3 regions of the Stutzerimonas sp. KH-1 genome follow, and region 3 is predicted to be linked to each of the others. Evidence: predicted binding sites of a transcription regulator. Region 3 holds the regulator's gene; each other region holds the start of a gene.
What was found. The regulator FliA, encoded in region 3, starts transcription of late flagellar genes. The targets are predictions, from matches to a motif close to CTAAAGTTTNNNNNNNNNNNGCCGNTAA.

Region 1 (3,183 bases), 470 kb from region 3:
CCTCGGCCGTTGCGGTCAGCGCTTCGCTGAGCAATGCCGAGCTGCGCGCGTCGCCGGACGTCTGATCGGCCAGGCGGGCGATGGTGCTGACGTTCTGGCTGATCTCCTCGGCCACTGCGCTCTGCTCTTCGGTGGCGGAGGCGATCTGGGTGGTCATGTCGATGATGTTGCCCATCGCCTCGTTGATTCCACTCAGGGCCTGGTCTGCCTGGATCATCTGCTCGACGCCACGGGCCGCGTGCACACGGCCTTGCTCGGTCGTCGACACCGCATGCTGAGCTTGCGATTGCAGCTTCTCGATCAGCTGGTGGATTTCGCCGGTGGCTGCCGCGGTACGTTGCGCCAGCTGACGCACCTCATCGGCGACCACCGCGAAGCCGCGGCCGCTGTCACCGGCTCGTGCGGCCTCGATTGCAGCGTTGAGCGCCAACAGGTTGGTCTGGTCGGCGATGCTCTTGATCACATCGACCACGCTGCCGATGGCCTCGCTGTCGCTTGCCAGCTGGTTGACCGACTCGCCGGCTTTGCTGACCGATTCCGATAGCTGCTGAATCGCCTTGCGGGTGTCGGCGGTGACTTCGCGCCCGTGAACGGTCAGCCGGCTGGCTTCACGCGTGGCGTCGGCTGCCAGCGCGACGTTGCTGGCCACTTCCTGCGTCGTTGCGGCCATCTCATTGATCGCCGTGGCCACCTGCTCGGTTTCCTGATGTTGCTGCGCCAAGCCGTTGGCGCAATTCTGCGCCAGGGTATCGGCCTGTTTGGCCTGGCCCTGCAGTTGCACCGCCGTGTCCTGCAGGCGGGTCAGGCAGGTCTTCAGATGCGCCTGCTGGCTGAGCATCGCCATTTCCAGCTGGGCCTCGACGCCTCGGCTATCGGTGTACATGCAGGCGATAAGCGGGTCGCTGGTGGTCTCTTGAGCAAGCTGCATCAGGCGCCGCAGACCGCGCTGTTGCCAATGCAGCCCGGCAAGCCCGAGCGGAACGGACAGCAGCGCGGCCGCGACGAATCCGATCGCGTGATCGAAGGAAGCGCCTACCAAAAAGCCGACCTGGCTGACGAGGATGAACGGCAGCCATTTCTTCAATACCGGAAGCCAACTATTGCGGCGGGGCACACCGCTCTTGCCGGCGTTCAGTCGGGCATATAGCGCTTCGGCCCGTTGGACCTGCTCGCGGCTCGGCTTGGTCCGCACCGATTCATAGCCGGTTACCTGGCGTTGCTGATCCAGGATCGGCGTGACGTAGGCGTTGACCCAGTAGTGATCACCGGTCTTGCGCCGGTTTTTCACGATACCCATCCACGGCTTGCCCTGCTTGAGGGTTACCCACATGTGTTCGAACACCGCGGGCGGCACATCGGGATGGCGCACCAGATTGTGTGGCGCTCGAATCAGCTCGTCGCGGCTGAAACCGCTGACTTCGGCGAAGATGTCATTGCAGTAGGTGATCTGGCCTTTCAGGTCGGTGGTCGAGATGAGGCGCTGCTGATCGGGGAAGGCATACTCACGCTGGGTTACGGGCTGGTTGTTACGCATCGACTTTCACGCCTGGCATAGAAGTGTTCTCGGAATGACGCACCTGACCTTTATAGTTTTAATTCGGTCTCAGGCTGACCAATGGGTCGGCCGTAGCGTGGCGATCTTGAGGGAAAAAGCTGATTCAAGAATCAGCTTTGTCGATACAGGCGACTGGCGGACGTCGGGGCTTAATCTTTCTGCAATGCTTTTCCGGCAATGTCGGTGCATGTCCGGACGCTGCGCTCGAGAAGGCTGCGGCGACCAGTTCAGGGAGCCGGACCCGTGCATGGAGGCCCAGGTGGCTGGAGATTCGATGCCAAGGGAGTGGCTGACGCCGGTGCGAAAGGACTTCGCACCGGCGTTTTTCTTTCTGCGCTCAGCTGCCGATCAGTTGGCGCAATACGTAGTGCAGGATGCCACCGGCCTTGAAGTAATGGACCTCATTCAGCGTGTCGATCCGGCTTAGCACCTGGAACGAATCACGCGAGCCGTCAGCTCGCTCGACGTCCACGGTAAGCAGCTGGCGAGGCTTGATGTCCGCGCCGAGCCCTCGGATCGACAACTTCTCCGTGCCATTGAGGCCCAGCGACTGGCGCGTCTGCTCGCCGACGAACTGCAATGCCAGCACGCCCATGCCGATCAGGTTGGAGCGGTGAATGCGCTCGAAGCTTTCGGCGATGACCGCCTTGACGCCGAGCAGGTTGGTGCCCTTGGCGGCCCAGTCACGGCTGGAACCGGTACCGTATTCCTTGCCGGCGATCACCACCAGCGGCACGCCTTCGGCCTGGTAGCGCATGGCAGCGTCGTAGATCGAGAGCTTTTCACCGCTCGGCTGGTAGAGCGTGTTGCCGCCTTCCTCGCCGCCGAGCATCTCGTTCTTGATGCGGATGTTGGCGAAGGTGCCGCGCATCATCACTTCGTGGTTGCCACGGCGCGAGCCGTAGGAGTTGAAGTCATCCGGCGCCACGCCCAGCGATTGCAGATACAGGCCGGCTGGAGAGCTGGCCTTGATATTGCCTGCGGGCGAAATGTGGTCGGTGGTGATGGAGTCGCCGAACAGGGCGAGTATTCGCGCGTTCTCGACATCCGCAGGCGGCGTCGGGGGCTGGCCGATATCTTTGAAGTACGGCGGGTTCTGTACATAGCTGGAGCCGGCGTTCCACTGATAGGTGTCGCCGGCGCTGACCGGGATTTTCTGCCAGTGCTCGTCACCGCTGAATACGTCGGCATAGCGGCTGCGGAACATCTCGCCGTCGATGCGTGCCACCGCTTCGGCGATTTCGGCGCTGCTTGGCCAGATGTCCTTCAAATACACCGGCTGGTTCTGCCCGTCGTAGCCTAGCGGTTCGCGATCCATGTCGATTCGCGTGGTACCGGCCAGGGCGAAGGCCACCACTAGCGGCGGCGAGGCCAGCCAGTTGGCTTTGACCAGCGGATGCACGCGGCCTTCGAAGTTGCGGTTGCCGGACAGCACCGACGACACGATCAGATCGTTGTCGGTGATCGCCTGGCCGATGGCGTCCGGCAGTGGCCCGGAGTTGCCGATACAGGTGGTGCAGCCGTAGCCCACCAGGTTGAAGCCGAGCTGGTCCAGATAGCGGGTCAGCCCGGCCCGCTCGAGGTAGTCGGTGACCACCTTGGAGCCCGGCGCCAGCGAGGACTTGACC
Region 2 (3,183 bases), 1.7 Mb from region 3:
GTTTGCAGCCTGCCGATTTCACCGCCTTGCGCACGCTGCGGCAGATGTCCGTCATCGCCTGCAGCTCGGGGACGGCCATGCGCAGTGGGTGGTCGAGCTTGATGCCGGTGAATTCCAGCGCGGCAGGCTCGATGTTGGCGCCGGCGAAGGGCTCGACGCGATAGAACAGCATGTCCTGCGGGTAGAGCAGACCTTGTTCGTCCATGCCGATGGTCACGGCGGCGATTTCAAGCAGGGCATCGGTCGCGCTGTTGAAGCCACCGCATTCGACATCGATCACCACCGGAAGAAAACCACGGAAGCGCCGTGCCATGGGCGAGCGGGGCTTGCCGGGCAGGTGTTCTTCGAGTTCGTCTTCGAACTGCTCCTCACTCATGCGTTCGTCTCCAGGCGCCAGTGCAGGCGTTCGCCGGCTCGCAACGGTATGACGAGCTGCTCGCCGAACGGCAGGCTGGTTGGGACTTCCCACTCCTCGCGTACCAGCGTGATCTGGTCGGTATTGCGCGGCAGGCCATAGAAATCAGGACCGAAGTGGCTGGCAAAGGGTTCCAGCTTGTCCAGCGCCTGACGCTGCTCGAAGGCTTCGGCGTACAGCTCGATGGCGGCATGGGCGGTGTAGCAGCCGGCACAGCCGCAAGCGGCTTCCTTGGCATGCTGGGCATGGGGCGCCGAGTCGGTACCCAGGAAGAACTTCGGGTTGCCGCTGGTGGCAGCGTCCAGCAGGGCTTCCTGATGCAGGTTGCGCTTGAGCACCGGCAGGCAGAACAGATGTGGGCGAATGCCACCGACCAGCATGTGGTTGCGGTTGTACAGCAAATGATGGGCGGTGATGGTGGCGCCGACATTGGCTCCAGCTGCCTGGACGAACTGCACCGCGTCACGGGTGGTGATGTGTTCGAAGACCACCCGCAGCGTTGGGAACTTCGCGGTGACCCGGCTCAGCTGCTCGTCGATGAAGTACTTCTCTCGATCGAAAATATCGATCTCGCCGCGCGTGACCTCTCCGTGAACCAACAGCGGCATGCCGACTTCGGCCATGGTTTCCAGCACGTCGAAGACGTTGTCGATGGCGGTCACGCCGGAGGCCGAGTTGGTAGTGGCGCCGGCCGGGTAGAGTTTGACCGCATGGACGAAGCTGCTGGCCTTGGCGCGACGGATGTCGTCCGGCGTAGTGCTGTCGGTGAGGTAGAGCACCATGAGCGGCTCGAAACGGCTGCCGGCTGGGCGAGCGGCCAGAATGCGCTCACGGTAGGCCTCTGCCTCATCGGCGGTACGTACCGGTGGCACCAGGTTCGGCATGATGATGGCGCGGGCGAACTGGCGCGCAACGTCCGCGACGGTATGCGGCAGGACGGCGCCGTCACGCAGGTGAATGTGCCAGTCATCGGGGCGCAGCAGGGTGAGTCGGTCGGACATGCGGGCTTTCCAGGCGGGTGAAACGTGCGCGAATGCTACCGGAAAAGGGCGGTCGCGGCATCTTGCCTTCGTCTGCGAGCTGGATCGCTGACTGCACCGTGCTCAAGTTTGCTGGTTGGACACCGATACCTAGTTGGAACCAGCATCCTCCCGGAGCCCACCGTGCGCCTGCGCCCCCTCGTACTGATGTGCCTGCTCGCTTCACCGGCCAACGCGCTGACCTTTCAGACGCGGCTGGAGCGCGTGCAATGGCAAGTGGAGGGCGACCAGTTCGAGTGTCGGCTGATCCAGCCCATCGCCGGTTTTGGCAGCGGCCAGTTCGTGCGTCGGGCCGGCGAGCAGGCAATTTTCAGCCTGCATTCCCCGGAACGCTGGTTGGGCGCGGGCTCGGCCACGCTGCTGGCCGCTGCCGCGCCGTGGCAGCCGTCACGCAGCGATATCAACCTGGGCGTGGTGTCGATTGGTGGTGGCGATGTTCCGTTCAACAGCACGCAAGCGCAGGCCGGTCGCCTGCTCAGCGGACTGCTCGAAGGGCGCAGCCCGGTGGTGCGCCATCGTACGCAGCATGGCGGCGAAACACTGGAGATCCGCCTGCTACCGGCACGTTTCACCAAGGCTTACGAGGACTATCGCGCCTGCACGGCGAAACTGTTGCCGGTCAACTTTGATCAGGTGCGCCAATCGCAGATCGGCTTTCCCAGCAGCGATGTGGCGCTCGACGCGCTGGGACGTGCCAAGCTCGACATCATTCTGCAGTACCTGCGTGCCGACCCCAGCGTGAATCGCATCGAGCTCGACGGTCACTCCGACAATAGCGGCAATCGACTGGTCAATCGCGATCTGTCGAGACGCCGTGCGCTGGCCGTGCAGGAGTACCTGGTCGCCAGTGGCGTGCCACAGGAGCAGATCACCGTGCGCTTCCATGGCGAACGCTATCCCCTGGTGGCCAACAACAGTGAAGCCAATCGGGCCAAGAACCGGCGGGTTACCCTGCGTCTGCAGCGCGAAGCTGCGGCCGCTACGGCCTCGACCGAAGCAAGTGCGCCATCTTCCTGACTGCGCGTCCGCCGCCCCTGTAAAAGCAGCCCCGCGACCGGTAGAATCGCAGGTTTTCCGTACAACCCGTGGAGCTGATGGCATGGCGGACGTTAAGAAGGTAGTTCTGGCCTATTCCGGTGGCCTGGACACCTCGGTGATTCTCAAGTGGCTGCAAGACACCTACAACTGCGAAGTGGTGACCTTCACCGCTGACCTCGGCCAGGGCGAGGAAGTCGAGCCAGCGCGTGCCAAGGCACAGGCCCTGGGCGTCAAGGAAATCTATATCGATGATCTGCGCGAAGAGTTCGTTCGCGACTTCGTGTTCCCGATGTTCCGCGCCAACACCGTTTACGAAGGCGAGTATCTGCTGGGTACCTCCATCGCCCGTCCGCTGATCGCCAAGCGTCTGATCGAGATCGCCAACGAGACCGGCGCCGACGCCATCTCCCACGGTGCGACCGGCAAGGGCAACGATCAGGTGCGCTTCGAGCTGGGTGCCTACGCGCTCAAGCCGGGCGTCAAGGTCATTGCCCCCTGGCGCGAGTGGGACCTGCTGTCCCGCGAGAAGCTGATGGACTACGCCGAGAAGCACGCCATCCCGATCGAGCGCCACGGCAAGAAGAAGTCGCCGTACTCCATGGACGCCAACCTGCTGCACATCTCCTACGAGGGTGGCGTGCTGGAAGACACCTGGACCGAGCACGAAGAGGACATGTGGCGCTGGACCAA
Region 3 (3,183 bases):
CGCTTGACCAGCCCACGGAACTGTTCAGCATCCATTTCGCGGCGCATGAATCGCTGCCAGTCAGCCGTCAGGCTCTGGGCCTCGTAGCTAACGTAGTTGACCAGCGGCGCCGATTCCTCCACCAGATCCATGGTGCGGTTGGCGGCCTTCTCGGTCATCTCCACCACATAGGACAGGCGATCGGTCGCGTCGGTGATCGGTGACGGATCGCCGCCGGTGGCACAGGTATCCATCTCGAGTTTGACGATGGCGTTGTGCAGCTCGCGGGTGAGCTTGCCGACTTCCTGATAGAGGCTGTGATTACGCGCCTGGCTGAGTTCATTGAACATCTGCGTCGCTTCATCGAAGCGGCCCTGCTGCAGGCTTTCAATCAACTTTGGGGCGTTGGCCTTCAGAGTCGCTTCGAACTCTGCCAGGCTCTGATCTGCTTGCGTCATAGTGCCCTCGCGGCGTTGCTGCTTCAGCCGTTGACGCGCTCGAAGATCTTCTCGATCTTCTCCTTGAGCACCTGGGCAGTGAAAGGCTTGACCACATAGCCGTTTACGCCGGCCTGTGCCGCCTCGATGATCTGGTCGCGCTTGGCTTCGGCAGTGACCATCAGCACCGGAAGGTGCTTGAGGCGCTCGTCGGCACGCACGGTGCGCAGCAGATCGATACCGCTCATGCCCGGCATGTTCCAGTCGGTGACGAGAAAGTCGAAGCTGCCGCTCTTGAGCATCGGCAGCGCGGTGGTGCCATCGTCCGCTTCGGCGGTGTTGGTGAACCCCAGGTCACGCAAGAGGTTCTTGATGATTCGTCTCATCGTCGAGAAGTCATCGACGATGAGGATTTTCATGTTCTTGTCCAAGTCGACCTCCGTAAGTCCCAAAATGCCTCAGCAAACCGAGCACGTCATACCGCAAACAATCGTCAATTGGCGCGCCATTCACCGAGGCGCGCACGCAGGCGCGCCGCACACTGGCTATGCAACTGGCTCACACGCGACTCGCTGACTCCCAGCACCTGACCGATTTCCTTCAAGTTCAGCTCTTCGTCGTAATACAACGACAGCACCAGCTTCTCGCGCTCCGGCAGGTTGGCGATGGCTTCTGCCAGCGCCAACTGGAAACGTTCGTCCTCCAGATCGCGGAAAGGCTCGGGGTGCGTGCTGCCGGCATCCTCCTGCAGCTCGCCATGCTCGCCTTCCTGCAGCAGGTCGTCGAAGCTGAACAGTCGGCTGCCGAGGGTATCGCCGAGGATGCTGTAATACTCATCGAGACTAAGCTTAAGTTCGGCCGCAACTTCATGATCTTTAGCGTCACGACCGGTTTTCGCTTCAATGGCGCGGATCGCCTCGCTGACCATGCGCGAGTTGCGATGCACCGAGCGTGGCGCCCAGTCGCCCTTGCGCACCTCGTCGAGCATGGTGCCGCGGATGCGGATGCCGGCGTAGGTTTCGAAACTGGCGCCCTTGCCGGCGTCGTATTTCTTCGCTGCTTCCAGCAGTCCGATCATTCCAGCCTGGATCAGGTCGTCCACCTGCACGCTCGCAGGCAGACGCGCCAGAAGGTGGTAAGCGATACGCTTGACCAACGGCGCGTACTGATCGATCAGGCGATATTGAGCATCCTTTGCCTGAGCCTTGCTGTAATACATAGCGGATCCGGCACCTGTCATTCGTGGCTTTCTGAAGCGGGACTGATGAGGCGCTCGACGAAGAACTCGAGATGGCCGCGCGGGGTAGCGGGCAACGGCCAGGTATCGATCTTCTGCGCAATGGCCTTGAAGGCCAGCGCGCATTTGGAGCGCGGATAGGCTTCATAGACGGCACGCTGCTTTTGTACCGCTTTGCGTACGGCCTCGTCGTAGGGCACGGCGCCGACATACTGCAGCGCCACATCGAGAAAACGCTCGGTGACCTTGGTCAGTTTGGCGAACAGGTTGCGACCTTCCTGGGGCGCATGCGCCATGTTGGCCAACACCCGGAAACGACTGATGCCGTAGTCACGGTTGAGCAACTTGATCAGAGCATAGGCATCGGTGATGGACGTGGGTTCATCTGTCACGACCAGCAGCACTTCCTGCGCGGCACGCACGAAGCTGACCACCGAATCACCAATACCGGCCGCGGTATCGATGATCAGCACGTCCAGTTCATCGCCCAGTTCACTGAATGCCTGGATCAGACCGGCATGCTGCAGGGACGACAGCTGCACCATGCTCTGCGTCCCGGATGCCGCGGGCACGATACGGATGCCGCCGGGGCCCTGAATCAGCACATCGCGCAGATCGCACTCACCGGCGATCACATCGGCCAGGGTTCGCTTGCTGGTCAGGCCAAGCAGGACGTCGACGTTGGCCAGACCCAGATCGGCGTCGAGCAACACCACACGCCGGCCGAGATCGGCCAGCGCCAGCGCCAGATTGACCGACACGTTGGTCTTGCCGACGCCACCCTTGCCGCCGGTCACCGCAATCACCTGTACGGGATGCATACCCATGTTCACACGCCTATATCTTGCTGGGGCCATACGGCCGGCGATGCGCCCGCATGGCACGCATCTGGTTCATTCTGGTACCGCACTCGCTTGATCATCCGGCCCGCCGTGACGAGCCGTTGTACAACCCGGCGAACATGTCGGCCATGGCCTCTTCGCTCGGCTCCTCGCCTGATTGCAGGCTTACCGCACGGCTGACCAGCTGGTGGCTACGGGGCAGATGCAGGTCATCCGGAATCCGCGGGCCATCGGCGAGGTAGGCTATCGGCAAATGCTGGCTGATCGTGAGGCCGAGCACATCGCCGAGGCTGCCTGCCTCGTCCAGCTTGGTCAGGATACAACCCGCCAGGCCGCAGCGACGATAGTTGTGCCATGCCGCCTTGAGTACCTGACTCTGGCTGGTCGCCGCCAACACCAGATAGTTCTTGGATTTCACACCGCGATCCGACAGAGCTTCGAGCTGCTTGCGCAAGGTCGGATCGCTGGCCGGCAGGCCGGCGGTGTCGATCAGGATCACCCGCTTGCGGGCCAGCGGCGCGAGCGTCTTGCTCAATGGCTGGCTCGGGTCGATCTGCAGCACCGGTACGTCGAGGATACGCCCAAGCGTCTTGAGCTGCTCCTGCGCGCCGATCCGGTAGTTGTCCATGCTCGCCACGGCGATGTTCTGTGCGCCGTACTTGAGTACGTAACGGGCCGCGAGCTTGGC

Region 1: a site for FliA is predicted at 1,618-1,645, ahead of ACX1DW_RS05635 (methyl-accepting chemotaxis protein). Genes of this name have one in related genera too.
Region 2: a site for FliA is predicted at 1,518-1,545, ahead of ACX1DW_RS11410 (flagellar protein MotY). Genes of this name have one in related genera too.

Annotation. Positions count from the first base shown of each region.
Region 1 covers NZ_CM137011.1:1,149,325-1,152,507, forward strand. Annotated here, with positions in the region: gene ACX1DW_RS05635 (methyl-accepting chemotaxis protein) at 1-1,534, opposite strand, end outside; gene acnA (aconitate hydratase AcnA) at 1,893-3,183, opposite strand, start outside.
Region 2 covers NZ_CM137011.1:2,365,175-2,368,357, reverse strand. Annotated here, with positions in the region: gene rnt (ribonuclease T) at 1-376, opposite strand, end outside; gene pyrC (dihydroorotase) at 373-1,416, opposite strand; gene ACX1DW_RS11410 (flagellar protein MotY) at 1,579-2,472, shown strand; gene ACX1DW_RS11405 (argininosuccinate synthase) at 2,555-3,183, shown strand, end outside.
Region 3 covers NZ_CM137011.1:678,237-681,419, reverse strand. Annotated here, with positions in the region: gene ACX1DW_RS03390 (protein phosphatase CheZ) at 1-437, opposite strand, end outside; gene ACX1DW_RS03385 (chemotaxis response regulator CheY) at 461-835, opposite strand; gene fliA (RNA polymerase sigma factor FliA) at 910-1,635, opposite strand; gene fleN (flagellar synthesis regulator FleN) at 1,653-2,480, opposite strand; gene flhF (flagellar biosynthesis protein FlhF) at 2,572-3,183, opposite strand, start outside.